DNA from 2 places in the Comamonas sp. CMM02 genome. Region 1 is predicted to be linked to the other one. Evidence: riboswitches for the same ligand, from Rfam matches in the RefSeq annotation. Region 1 holds a riboswitch; the other holds the start of a gene.

Region 1 (5,822 bases):
TCTGCATCTTCCGGCGTGTCTTTGACGAACGAGCGGTCAATTTTGATTTTGTCCAGCGGATAGCGCTTCAAGTAAGCCAGGGATGAGTAGCCCGTTCCAAAATCATCAATCGACAGTCGAACGCCCAGTTTTTGCAAGGCGTTCAGGGTGGCAAGGACATGCTCTGACTGCTTCATGAGAGTGGTTTCTGTCAGCTCAATTTCCAGCCACTGGGGGTCAATGCCCGTGTCAGACAGCACGTGCTGCACCTCGGTCACCAAATTGCTTTGATTGAATTCAATCGCAGACATGTTGACGGAAACTACAACAGACGGCAGGCCCGCATCGCACCAGGCGCGCAATTGCTTGCAGGCAGCCCGCATGACCCAGCGATCGATGATGGAGATCAATCCCCGCGCTTCTGCAAAACTGATGAACTCGCTGGGGGGCAGCAAACCCCGCTCTGGGTGTTGCCAGCGCACCAGCGCCTCAAAACCTTCGAGTCGGTTGGTTGCCAGGTTCCACAGGGGCTGATAGTGCAAGACCAGGCCGTAGTCTTTTTCAACAGCTTCGCGCAATAACTGATCCTGCGCCAGCAAACGGCTGGGGCGCACTTCCATGTGGGTGCTGTAGTACTGGTGGTTGCCTTGGCCAAGGCTCTTGGCTGTTTCCATGGCTGCGCTGGCATTGAGCATCAACTCCTCGGCGCAGTTGCCATCTTCCGGGTAGAGGCTGATGCCGATGCACGCAGGCAGGTTGGCCATCGTGTTGTGCAAGGCATAGGGCTTGTTGAGCACGAAGCGGATTTCACGCAAGATGCAGTCAGGCTGACAGGCTGTAAGTGGGGAGGCCAGTACCACCACAAACTCATCGGCCCCCAGGCGTGCCACGCAATCGTCCGGGTGTACTTTGCTGCGTAAACGGCGGGCCGTTTCTATCAGTAGTTTGTCGCCTGCATCGTGTCCCAGTGAGTCGTTGACGTCTTTGAACCGGGACAAATCCACATACAGCACGGCAACATGCTGCTGGCACTGTTCTGCGTGGCACAGTATCTGGCGCAGTTGCAGCATCAAGCCCTTGCGATTGGGCAGGCGGGTGAGCGGGTCGTGGTAGGCCAGAAAGTGGCGGTCGGCCTCTACCCGCTTGCGCTCTGTAATGTCGCGCAGCACTACCAGCCCGAAATGTCCTGAATCACAGCCATCTTCCGGAAGCAGGGTGACGGATACCGCCACATCCAGCTCCTGCCCGCTGTGGTGCAGCAAGCGCGTGTCTTGGGCATGGGTGGTGCCCTGATCAATCAATACCTGCGCGTTGGCGCGCAGCACATGGGGCAGCAAGTGCAAAACGGGGCGATCCAGCAACTGGCTCAGTGGGTAACCCGTGAGCGTGACCGCTGCAGGGTTGGCATCAAAAATGAGTCCGTGGCGAAAGAAAATGAGGGCTTCACTGGTGGCCTGGGCATAGCGACGCATGCGCGTATCGCTTTGCTGCACCATCTGCCGCGCGTCCACCAGTGACAGGTCTTGCAAAGGGGTCACCACGATGGCGAAGACACCCTCTGCATTGGCATGTGCCACCAGCTGGCTTTGGATGCGTTGATTGCTGCTAAATGGCAGCTGCGTTTGCAGGCTGGCTCCATGCACGTGTGTAAGCGCCAGACGTTCCAGTTCGCATTTCCAGTCGTTCCATTCGCAGGGAGAGAGGTAGTTTTGCGGCTCTTTGCCCACCAATTCTTGGGAGGGCATGTTCAGCAATTTGGCGTACGTCGCCGTGGCCCACAGGCAGCGCCCGCCAGGCCATTGCAGATAGGCCATGGGTGCACCTGTGGCAATGGCTACGGCGTGCAGAATGTCTAGCGATATTTCACTGGGCGCACGGGGAAGCACATGAATCATTCAGACACCTGTGGCGTGGAGCGAGTGAGTTTGAGCAGGCCACGCAGGCGCGCAGCAGTGCTAGACGGTGGTGGATGAAAGAGTTCGGACATGGCTGTGGGTATAACCGAGGCGATGTGTGCCTGTTTTGCGTTACGGCAAGAGCAGAAAATCGAGTGCATGTCTGGTGCGGCAGACCAACAGCTCCGTGTGCTGCAAGAATAGGAGCTGTTAGCGCTCTCCCTTGATGGAGATTACCCCTATTTGTATTCAAGATGCTTGCGTGGAAAGCATCGATAGCTATCAATTTATTTAAATCATGATCACTGTATTGCAGCGCGTGCGCGAAGCACGTGTCGACATCGAAGGGCGCACCGTTGGTCAGATTGGCCATGGTCTGCTGGTGCTGGTGTGCGCCGAACAAGGCGACAGCGAAAAAGAGGCTGACAAGCTGCTTGCCAAGCTAATGAAGCTGCGCATCTTTATGGATGACGCCGGCAAGATGAACCGCAGCGTGCAGGACGTGCAAGGGGGGCTGCTGATCGTCAGCCAGTTCACGCTGGCGGCAGATACGACCGGTGGCAACCGGCCCAGCTTTACCAGGGCGGCCAATCCGCAAGAGGGACAGCGCCTGTATGACTATCTGGTAGAGCAAGCAAAAGTGCTGCACAACGTGGGGCCAGTAGCGACTGGGGCCTTTGGGGCTGATATGCAGGTGCACCTGGTCAATGACGGGCCGGTGACCATTCCTATGCGCATGGCACCAGCGGCATAGCGTGCTGAGGCGGGTGATGGCTGTGGGGGGCGTACCAAGCCCAGCTACGGCTGTCTGCGTTTTAGGCCGTGTATTTGAGCGGCTTGCCCGTATAAAACGCTGACACCGCATGCCAGCCAGCAGGCTCGATTACAATCTCCCACCTCTTTTCCTTTCCGAGGAGCGTTGCAGCGTCCACCCCATTGAGCGGTGGCGTGAGGCTCGGAAAGACGGCGGCCACCTGCAGTGGCTTGGCCTCTAGGCAAACGACGCTCACCCACGCTTTCTGTGCGGTGAGATGGCTTATCCCTCTTCTTCCTCAGAACGTGGTTTTTCATTCAATTGTTGGAGAAAACCATGAACGCTGCTGTTCGCTTTAACCCTGCCGATTCGGCCATTACCGACATCAATCTGGCTGATTGGGGTCGTAAAGAAATTCGCATCGCTGAAACCGAGATGCCCGGCCTGATGGCCATCCGTGAAGAATTCGCTGCTGCTCAGCCCCTGAAGGGCGCACGCATCACTGGCTCGCTGCACATGACCATTCAAACGGCCGTGCTGATTGAGACACTGAAGGACCTGGGCGCGACTGTGCGCTGGGCTTCGTGCAACATTTTCTCGACCCAGGACCACGCAGCAGCTGCTATTGCCGCTACTGGCACGCCAGTGTTTGCGATTAAGGGTGAGTCGCTCAAAGATTACTGGGATTACACCCACAGCATCTTTGAATTCGGTGCCAAGGGCACTGAAGGCGAAGGCCCCAACATGATTTTGGACGACGGCGGCGATGCCACCGTGCTGCTGCACCTGGGTCAAAAGGCCGAGAAAGATATCTCCGTGCTGGCCAACCCCGGCTCGGAAGAAGAAAAAATCATGTTCGCGGCCATCAAGGCCAAGCTGGCAGTGGACAGCACCTGGTACACCCGCAAGTCGGCTGAGATTCGCGGCGTGACCGAAGAAACCACCACCGGTGTGCACCGCCTGAACGAAATGTCGGCCAAGGGCACGCTGCTGTTCCGCGCCATCAACGTCAACGATTCGGTCACCAAGTCCAAGTTCGACAATCTGTACGGCTGCCGCGAATCGCTGGTGGACGGCATCAAGCGCGCCACCGACGTCATGATCGCCGGCAAGGTGGCTGTGGTGGCTGGCTACGGTGACGTGGGCAAGGGTTGCGCGCAGGCCCTGTCCGCTCTGCGCGCCCAAGTGTGGGTGACTGAGATTGACCCCATCAACGCCCTACAAGCGTCGATGGAAGGCTACAAGGTCGTGACCATGGAATATGCCGCCGACAAGTGCGACATCTTCGTGACCACCACCGGCAACAAGGACATCATCCGTCACGAGCACATGGTGGCCATGAAGGACGAAGCCATCGTCTGCAACATCGGTCACTTTGACAACGAAATCGACGTCGCCTCGATCGAACAGTACGAGTGGGAAGAAATCAAGCCCCAGGTTGACCACATCAAGTTTCCCGACGGCAAGAAGATCATCTTGCTGGCCAAGGGTCGCCTGGTGAACCTGGGTTGTGCCACTGGCCACCCCAGCTTTGTGATGAGTGCTTCGTTTGCCAACCAGACCATCGCTCAGATCGAGCTGTTCACCCGCCCTGAAGCCTACGAAGTGGGCAAGGTGTACGTGCTGCCCAAGGTGCTGGACGAAAAGGTAGCCCGCCTGCACCTGAAGAAGGTGGGCGCACAGCTGACCGAGTTGAGCGATGCGCAAGCCGCTTATATCGGTGTGAAGAAGGAAGGCCCTTACAAGCCTGAAACCTACCGCTATTAATCATGGCGGGGCAAAGCTGCAGCACGTGCTGCAGCTTTGCAACCTTCGGTGCTGATATGAAGACATGGAGCGCGGCTTGCGCAGTCTGGATCAGCGCTGAAGGCTAATTTGAGTGAATAAAAGGAAACTACGCCATGCGCGCAGATGTATTTTTGGTGGACCACGGACATGCCACCACCCGTTCGCAGGCCCAGCGCCTGATCGCTTCGGGCGTGGAATGGCGCCTGACGCCGTTGGCCCCATGGAAAAAAGTTGCTAAGAATGGTGACGACATCCCCGCAGGTGCAGAGCTGAAGCTGCTCGACGATGCGGAAGTCAAATACATCTCTCGCGGTGGTTTGAAGCTGGAAGGCGCGTTGAACGCCACAGGCCTGAAAGTGCAAGGCTTGCGTTGCCTGGATGTGGGCCAAAGCACGGGCGGCTTTACCGACTGTCTGTTGCAGCGCGGTGCCGCACAGGTGATTGGCGTGGACGTGGGTCAGGGCCAGCTGCATGACCGTTTGCGTGAAGATGTGCGTGTGATCTGCGTGGAAGGGGTGAACGCCCGTTTCATGACCACAGCCATTTTGGAAGATGCCTGTGAAGAAGTGATTTCTGAGCGCTGGGAAGAGGAAGAGGACAACGAGACTTTGCCCCAGGCTCCTTATGCATGGATGCGCAATGGCGGTCAGGTTGACGAAGAGTACGACGACAGCCGCGATGCCAAGGATTCGGACATCGAAGCCTTCAAGGCTGAGCGTGCCGCCAAGGCCAAAGCCCGTGCTGAAGGCACTGTTCCTACCGAGCGCCGCCGCAAGGCAGAGTACGCAGATGTGAACATTACGCCCGAGTTTGACTTTGTCACCGGTGATGTCTCCTTCATCTCGTTGACGCTGGTGCTGCCTGCTGTGGTGCGCATGCTCAAACCCCACGGTCATTTGCTGATGCTGGTCAAGCCTCAGTTTGAGCTGCAGCCTGGTCAGGTTGGCAAGGGCGGCATTGTGCGTGATCCTGCCTTGTTCAAAGAGGTAGAAGCGCGCGTGCGCACGTGCTTGGCCGAGCTGGGTCTGGAGGTGAAAGCCTGGATGGAGTCTGCCATCGAAGGCGGCGACGGCAACCACGAGTTCTTTGTGCATGCGGTACAGGGCGCCCAGATCAAAAATTTAGACCAGCCGTTGCCTGATATGCCTGCGGCAACTGCCACCAAGCGTGTTTCGCGCACGGTGCTGCGTGAGCTCAAGCGCATCGATGTCATTGATGACGAAGAAGATGGCTACAACGTACCGGGGCCTGCGCGTCCCAAGCGCAAAAAGGCTTAAGCCGCACGAAAAGCGGTGCTAAGAGGTGGGCAAAGGTGCCGTGTCTGTCACCTTTGCCGCACAGAGACAGTCAGCAGCTTGCCGGGAGGGCAGGCGACAGGAGTGATGAACGTGGCAAATACATTTCCC
Region 2 (5,822 bases), on a different contig from region 1:
GGCCATATCGGCCAGTTGGTCTTCACCAATCTGACCCACATTGAAATAGCTCGCTTCAGGGTTGCCAATGTAAAAGCCGCTCACACTGGATGCCGGGTTCATGGCCAGACTCTCGGTCAGCGTCATGCCAATTTCTTCGGCTTGCAGCACTTTGAACAGATCAATCTTGGCCGTATGGTCTGGGCATGCCGGGTAACCGGGCGCAGGGCGAATGCCCTTGTACTGTTCTTTGATCAGTTCCTCATTGCTCAGTGCTTCATCCGCAGCGTAACCCCACAGGTCTTTACGCACACGGGCATGCAGGCATTCGGCAAAGGCTTCGGCCAAGCGGTCGGCCAGGGCCTTGAACATGATGCCGCTGTAGTCGTCCAGAGCGGCTTCAAATTCTTTGTCTTTCTTGTCTGCACCAATACCTGCGGTCACAGCAAACAAGCCTGCGTAGTCCGCAATACCGCTGTCTTTGCTGGCCACAAAATCAGACAGACAGCGACTGGGTCGCATCACACCGTCTACCGCCTGTTTTTCGGTTTGCTGGCGCATGCCGTACCAGGTCATCAGCACCTCGGTGCGTGATTCATCGGTATAGAACTCGATGTCGTCACCCACGCGATTCGCAGGGAAGATGCCCATCACGCCATTGGCTTGCAGCCAGCGGCCTTCAATGATTTTCTTGAGCATGCGCTTGGCATCGGCTTGCACGCTGCGCGCCTGCTCACCCACGATCTCATCGTCAAGTATTGCCGGGTAGGGGCCCGCCAAATCCCAAGTCTGAAAGAAGGGGCCCCAGTCGATGTATTCAGCCAGCTCGGCCAGGTCAAAGTTCTTGAACACACGGCGGCCCAGCACACGGGGGGTGACAGGTGTGTGTTTGACCACCGCTGCGTTGGCACGCACTTTGTCCAGCGGCCACAGCGGTGTCTTCTTTTTATTGGCGTGCTGGGTGCGTACTTTGTCGTAGTCAGCATTGAGCTCGCTGAGGTAGCTGTCTTTGCCCTCGCCCAGCAGGCTTTGCGCAACGCTCACACTGCGCGAGGCATCAGGCACGTAGACCACGGGGCCTTCGTAGTTGGGCGCAATCTTGACAGCCGTATGCACCCGCGAGCATGTCGCGCCACCAATCAGCAACGGAATCTTCTTGATGCGGAAGTAGTCATCCTTGTGCATTTCACCGGCAACGTACTGCATCTCTTCCAGGCTGGGCGTGATCAGGCCTGACAGGCCAATGATGTCAGCGCCCTCCGCCTTGGCACGTGCCAAGATTTCGTGACAAGGCACCATGACGCCCATATTGATGACATCAAAGTTATTGCACTGCAAGACCACGGTGACAATGTTCTTGCCAATGTCGTGCACATCGCCCTTGACGGTGGCAATGACGATCTTGCCCTTGCTGGTCACGTCAAGACCGGCTGCTTCCTGCTGGCGCTTTTCTTCTTCAATGTAGGGCACCAGGTGCGCCACCGCCTGCTTCATCACGCGGGCGGATTTGACTACCTGGGGCAAGAACATCTTGCCCGCACCAAACAGATCACCCACTACGTTCATCCCGTCCATGAGTGGGCCTTCAATCACGTGCAGCGGGCGGCCACCGCCCTGCACCACCAAGGCCTGATAGGCCTCTTCGGTGTCCTGGGTGATGAAGTCGGTAATGCCATGTACCAGCGCGTGCGACAGGCGCTCGCCAAAGGTCTTGGGATGCTCGGGCGTGCCGCGCCACTCCAGCTTTTTGCTTTCGTCCTTGGCACCGCTCTTGGCGCTGTCGGCAATCTCGAGCAGGCGCTCGGCAGCATCTGGGCGGCGGTTGAGCACCACGTCTTCCACGCGCTCACGCAGGTTCGCTTCCAGGTCGTCGTACACGCCCACCATGCCGGCGTTGACAATGCCCATGTCCATGCCCGCCTGAATGGCGTGGTACAGAAACACGGTATGGATCGCTTCGCGCACGGGGTCATTGCCCCGAAACGAAAATGACACGTTGGACACGCCGCCCGAGACCTTGGCTCCGGGCAGATTCTGTTTGATCCAGCGCACGGCTTCGATGAAATCGACGCCGTAGTTGCTGTGCTCTTCAATGCCCGTGGCCACGGCAAAGATGTTGGGGTCAAAAATGATGTCTTCAGGCGCAAACCCGACTTCATCCACAAGGATGCGGTAGGCACGCTCGCAGATTTCGATCTTGCGCTCGTAAGTGTCGGCCTGCCCTTTTTCGTCAAACGCCATCACCACGGCAGCAGCGCCGTAGCGCTTGACTAATTTTGCGTGTTTCTTGAACTCGTCAACGCCCTCTTTCATCGAGATCGAATTGACAATGCCCTTGCCCTGAATGCAGCGCAGACCGGCCTCAATCACCTCCCATTTAGAGCTGTCCACCATGATGGGCACGCGCGCAATATCGGGTTCCGAGGCAATCAGATTCAGGAAGCGCACCATGGCGGCCTTGCTGTCCAGCATGGCCTCGTCCATGTTCACGTCAATAATCTGCGCGCCGTTTTCCACCTGCTGGCGGGCCACGGCCAGCGCTTCTTCGTACTGTTCGTTCAGAATCAGACGGGCAAAGGCTTTGGAGCCTGTGACGTTGGTGCGTTCACCCACGTTGACAAACAGGGTGTCCTCACCAATGAAGACGGGCTCCAGGCCCGACAGGCGCATGGGGGGAATCGTATGGGGGGCAGCGGCAGCAGTCATCGCACTCACCTGTGTGAACAATCAAAACCAAACGGAAGACAGGTGAACGCAGTTGCATGCGAGCGGCTGCGCGTACGGCAGCCGTCGGCCCAAGCCTGACAGCGGTACCAAAGTGGCACACGCGCTGCTGCAGCGCTCCTTGGGGCGAAACCACTGATTTTACGGCGTACAGCCGTGCTGGTGCACCCGGCAAGCGCTATGCCAGTGCACGGCAGCGGAGCTGGCTTGAAAGTCCAGGCCAAATAGACGTTTAGCGCTTACCTAATAAGCACCAGCAGCTATCAAAAATGAATTACGCGTGCTGCGGCAACAACTGCGCCGAGGCGGGCAGACCAAAGATACGGTCAAAACTCCAGTTGAAAACAAAGGTGTAGAGCATGAAGAAAACCAGCAGACCGGCTTCCATGACCGTGGCTTCCCACAACGAAATGCTGAACCACCAGGCCATCAACGGAATCAGCATGGCGGCAATACCACCTTCAAAACCCACGGCATGCGCAATGCGGCGCAGCAGTGAACGCCCCTTCTTGGTTTGGCGCAGCTCCCATTTCTCAAACAGCCAGTTGAACGTGATGTTCCAGGCAATGGCGATGGTGGATGCAGCCACCGCCATGCCGCCAGAAGCGCTGGCGTCCTGACCAATCGCCATGAACAGCAGGCTGGCACAAAGAATGGCAATGAGCTCGTAAAGACCAACAAAAACAACGCGGCGCTTGGCGCCCTGCAGGCCTGTAGCCTTGGGTGTATGAACTGACATAAGCCCGCCAGTTTATGTATAGAAAATGGATGATAAAAGTTAGGTTCTTTCAGTTTTTCTGATAAGTTGCGCGCCATGTCCTTTCCACCCGAGCAAGTCCCGCTGTTTCTGGCCGTACTCGATACGGGCTCGTTCTCTGCCGCTGCGCGCAAGCTGGGCCGCGTGCCTTCAGCGATAAGCATGGCCATGGGCCATCTGGAAGCCGAACTGGGCCTGCAACTGTTTGACCGCACCGGGCGCGAGCCACAACCCACTGCCGCTGCGCGGGCCCTGGAGCCGCAAGCCCGCCTGCTGGCCCAGCAACTGCAGCAGCTCAACCAGCAAGCACTAGCCTTGCATGCCGGGCTGGAAAAACGATTGACGCTGGCAATTGCCCCCGAGTTGCTGGCCACCGCGTGGGCCGAGCATTTGCAGCCTGTGGTGGAGCAGTTCCCGGCGCTGGTGGTCGAGGTGCTGGTCGCCCCGCAGGCCGACGCGCTGGAATTGCTGCATGCAGGCCGTGCGCAGCTCGCGCTGGTATTTGAGCGCCCCTCTTTCGATGCACGCGAAGACTTTCAGGAACAAGGCGCCGAAACCTTGGTAGCAGTGATGTCTACCCGCCACCCTCTGTGGACACAGTTGCAGGCACAAGGCGGTGCGCACATCGACATGGCGCAACTGGCCGCCAGCCGGCAAATTCTGGTGGCCAGCCGCGACCCCTCCCTAACTGATACACGCTTTGTGTTCTCGCACCACCTGTGGCGTGCCGACAGCCACGGCGCAGCACGCTCCCTGATTGCCGCAGGCCTGTGCTGGGGCTGGCTGCCGCACAGTTTTGTAGAGCCCCACATTCACAGCTGCGAGCTGGTGCAGATTCCGCTGTCCAACCTGAGCAACGGCACACGACTGTTTGTCGATTGGGTATGGTCCAAAGAGCGCCCTCTGGGGCTGGCGGCTGCGTTGTTTGTGCAGCAGCTGCAATTGCCACCTGCCAAGACTTGAGGCAGTTGCAAACCGAAATGACTTCTAGCGCCGGTACAGCAAGCGCTAGAAGCTATCAAAAGCACTGCCCCCACACTTGGGCCTGCGCACGGTTTTGCACTACAGTCAGCGCGTGACTTCCGCCATCCCCCCAACGTCTGCCCTGCCCATCCCGCCAGCAGCGCCCAGCCACACAGAAGGCGCGACTGGCAACGCCAGTGCAGGCGGGCCCAACTTTGCGGCCAGCGCCCAGGCAGCCACACAGGGGAATGCGTCTGCGCCGCCCAGCAACACCAGTACTGCCAGCAGCGGGCAGGCCAGCACACCAGCGCCCAGTTCAACACCAGCAGCCAATGCAGCAGCACCCGCTGCGCCCACCGCCCCAGTAGCACCTGCCAGCGGCATAGCCAGCGCGGCGCAGGTGGCACAGATTGTGGCGGCCACGCAGGCGGCACTGTCCAGCAGTGTGAACCTGTCGCCCCAGGCGCAGCAGGCCGTCAAAATGGACGCTTTCAACCAGCTTGTGGCCAACTTGGTTAACCACATCCAGTCAGGCAGTGCCACCTTGCCGGCCAACTGGCCAGCTGCTGGTGTCAGCCCACAGCTACAGGCTTTTGTGACGACCTTGCTCCAGCAAGCCACTGCCAGCCAGCCACTGCCGCAGCAATTGGTCAGCCTGCAGGCATGGCCTACGGCACTGACCAACGCTGTGCTGCAACTGGCCGGGCAAGCCGCCACTGCGGGTAACTTGTCCCCTGCCCTGGCTGCCACAACAGCCCAAGCCGCGCAGGCAGCTGCCACGGACAAAACGGACATTCGCCTGCCCCAGCTGCAGAACTGGCTGGTGCAGCAAGGCTCTGTGCAAGCGGCCGATGGCGAACGCAGCTTTACCCTGACCTTGCGCGTACCAGTGGCCTGGGCACAGGCACAAGCAGCACTGGGCACCGCCCTGCCCGCTGGTGCCAGCCCGGCAGCAGCAGGCTTGTCCACCATCCCCGGCCTGCTGTCCGGCACACCCGGTGGTTTCAGCTTGGGTGGCCTGCTGGCACTGCCTTTTGCGGGCAGCGTGCAGCAGTTGAGCAGCGGCAGCATGGGGCTGGTGATGCAGCCGCAGCTCTTGCCCGGCTCTGCGGCGGCTGTTGCGGCGCAAGCCATGCGTACCAGTGCCATTTTGCAGCTGGAATTTCAACCGCTGGCGCAGGCCGCACAGAGCGCGCAGATGGCTTCGGTTTACATGCCCGCTCACATGCTGCCGCAGGATCTGCAAGCCATGATTCAAGGGCGCAGCACTGATCCGTGGCTGCTCATGGCGCAGGCCGAGGCCGAAGGCCACAACAAAAAACAGCCCCGCAACGCCAATGAACAGGCCAACTTCTGCAACCGCGCTGGCTGTCAGTACCAAGGCCGGGCCATTTGCGCG

Evidence for each region. Region 1 has a riboswitch for S-adenosylhomocysteine ahead of ahcY (adenosylhomocysteinase). Riboswitches for the same ligand answer to the same signal wherever they lie in the genome.
Region 2: it holds a riboswitch for S-adenosylhomocysteine, as region 1 does, so the genes downstream of both, metH (methionine synthase) here and ahcY (adenosylhomocysteinase) in region 1, are expected to answer to the same signal.

The regions. Positions count from the first base shown of each region.
Region 1 is NZ_JACUZW010000001.1:218,062-223,883, forward strand. It holds gene IB213_RS01010 (bifunctional diguanylate cyclase/phosphodiesterase) at 1-1,874, opposite strand, end outside; gene dtd (D-aminoacyl-tRNA deacylase) at 2,173-2,628, shown strand; S-adenosyl-L-homocysteine riboswitch at 2,780-2,889, shown strand; gene ahcY (adenosylhomocysteinase) at 2,965-4,395, shown strand; gene IB213_RS01025 (TlyA family RNA methyltransferase) at 4,530-5,693, shown strand; gene metF (methylenetetrahydrofolate reductase [NAD(P)H]) at 5,805-5,822, shown strand, end outside.
Region 2 is NZ_JACUZW010000004.1:273,416-279,237, reverse strand. It holds gene metH (methionine synthase) at 1-2,685, opposite strand, end outside; S-adenosyl-L-homocysteine riboswitch at 2,723-2,832, opposite strand; gene IB213_RS14835 (PACE efflux transporter) at 2,978-3,442, opposite strand; gene IB213_RS14830 (LysR family transcriptional regulator) at 3,518-4,423, shown strand; gene IB213_RS14825 (hypothetical protein) at 4,536-5,822, shown strand, end outside.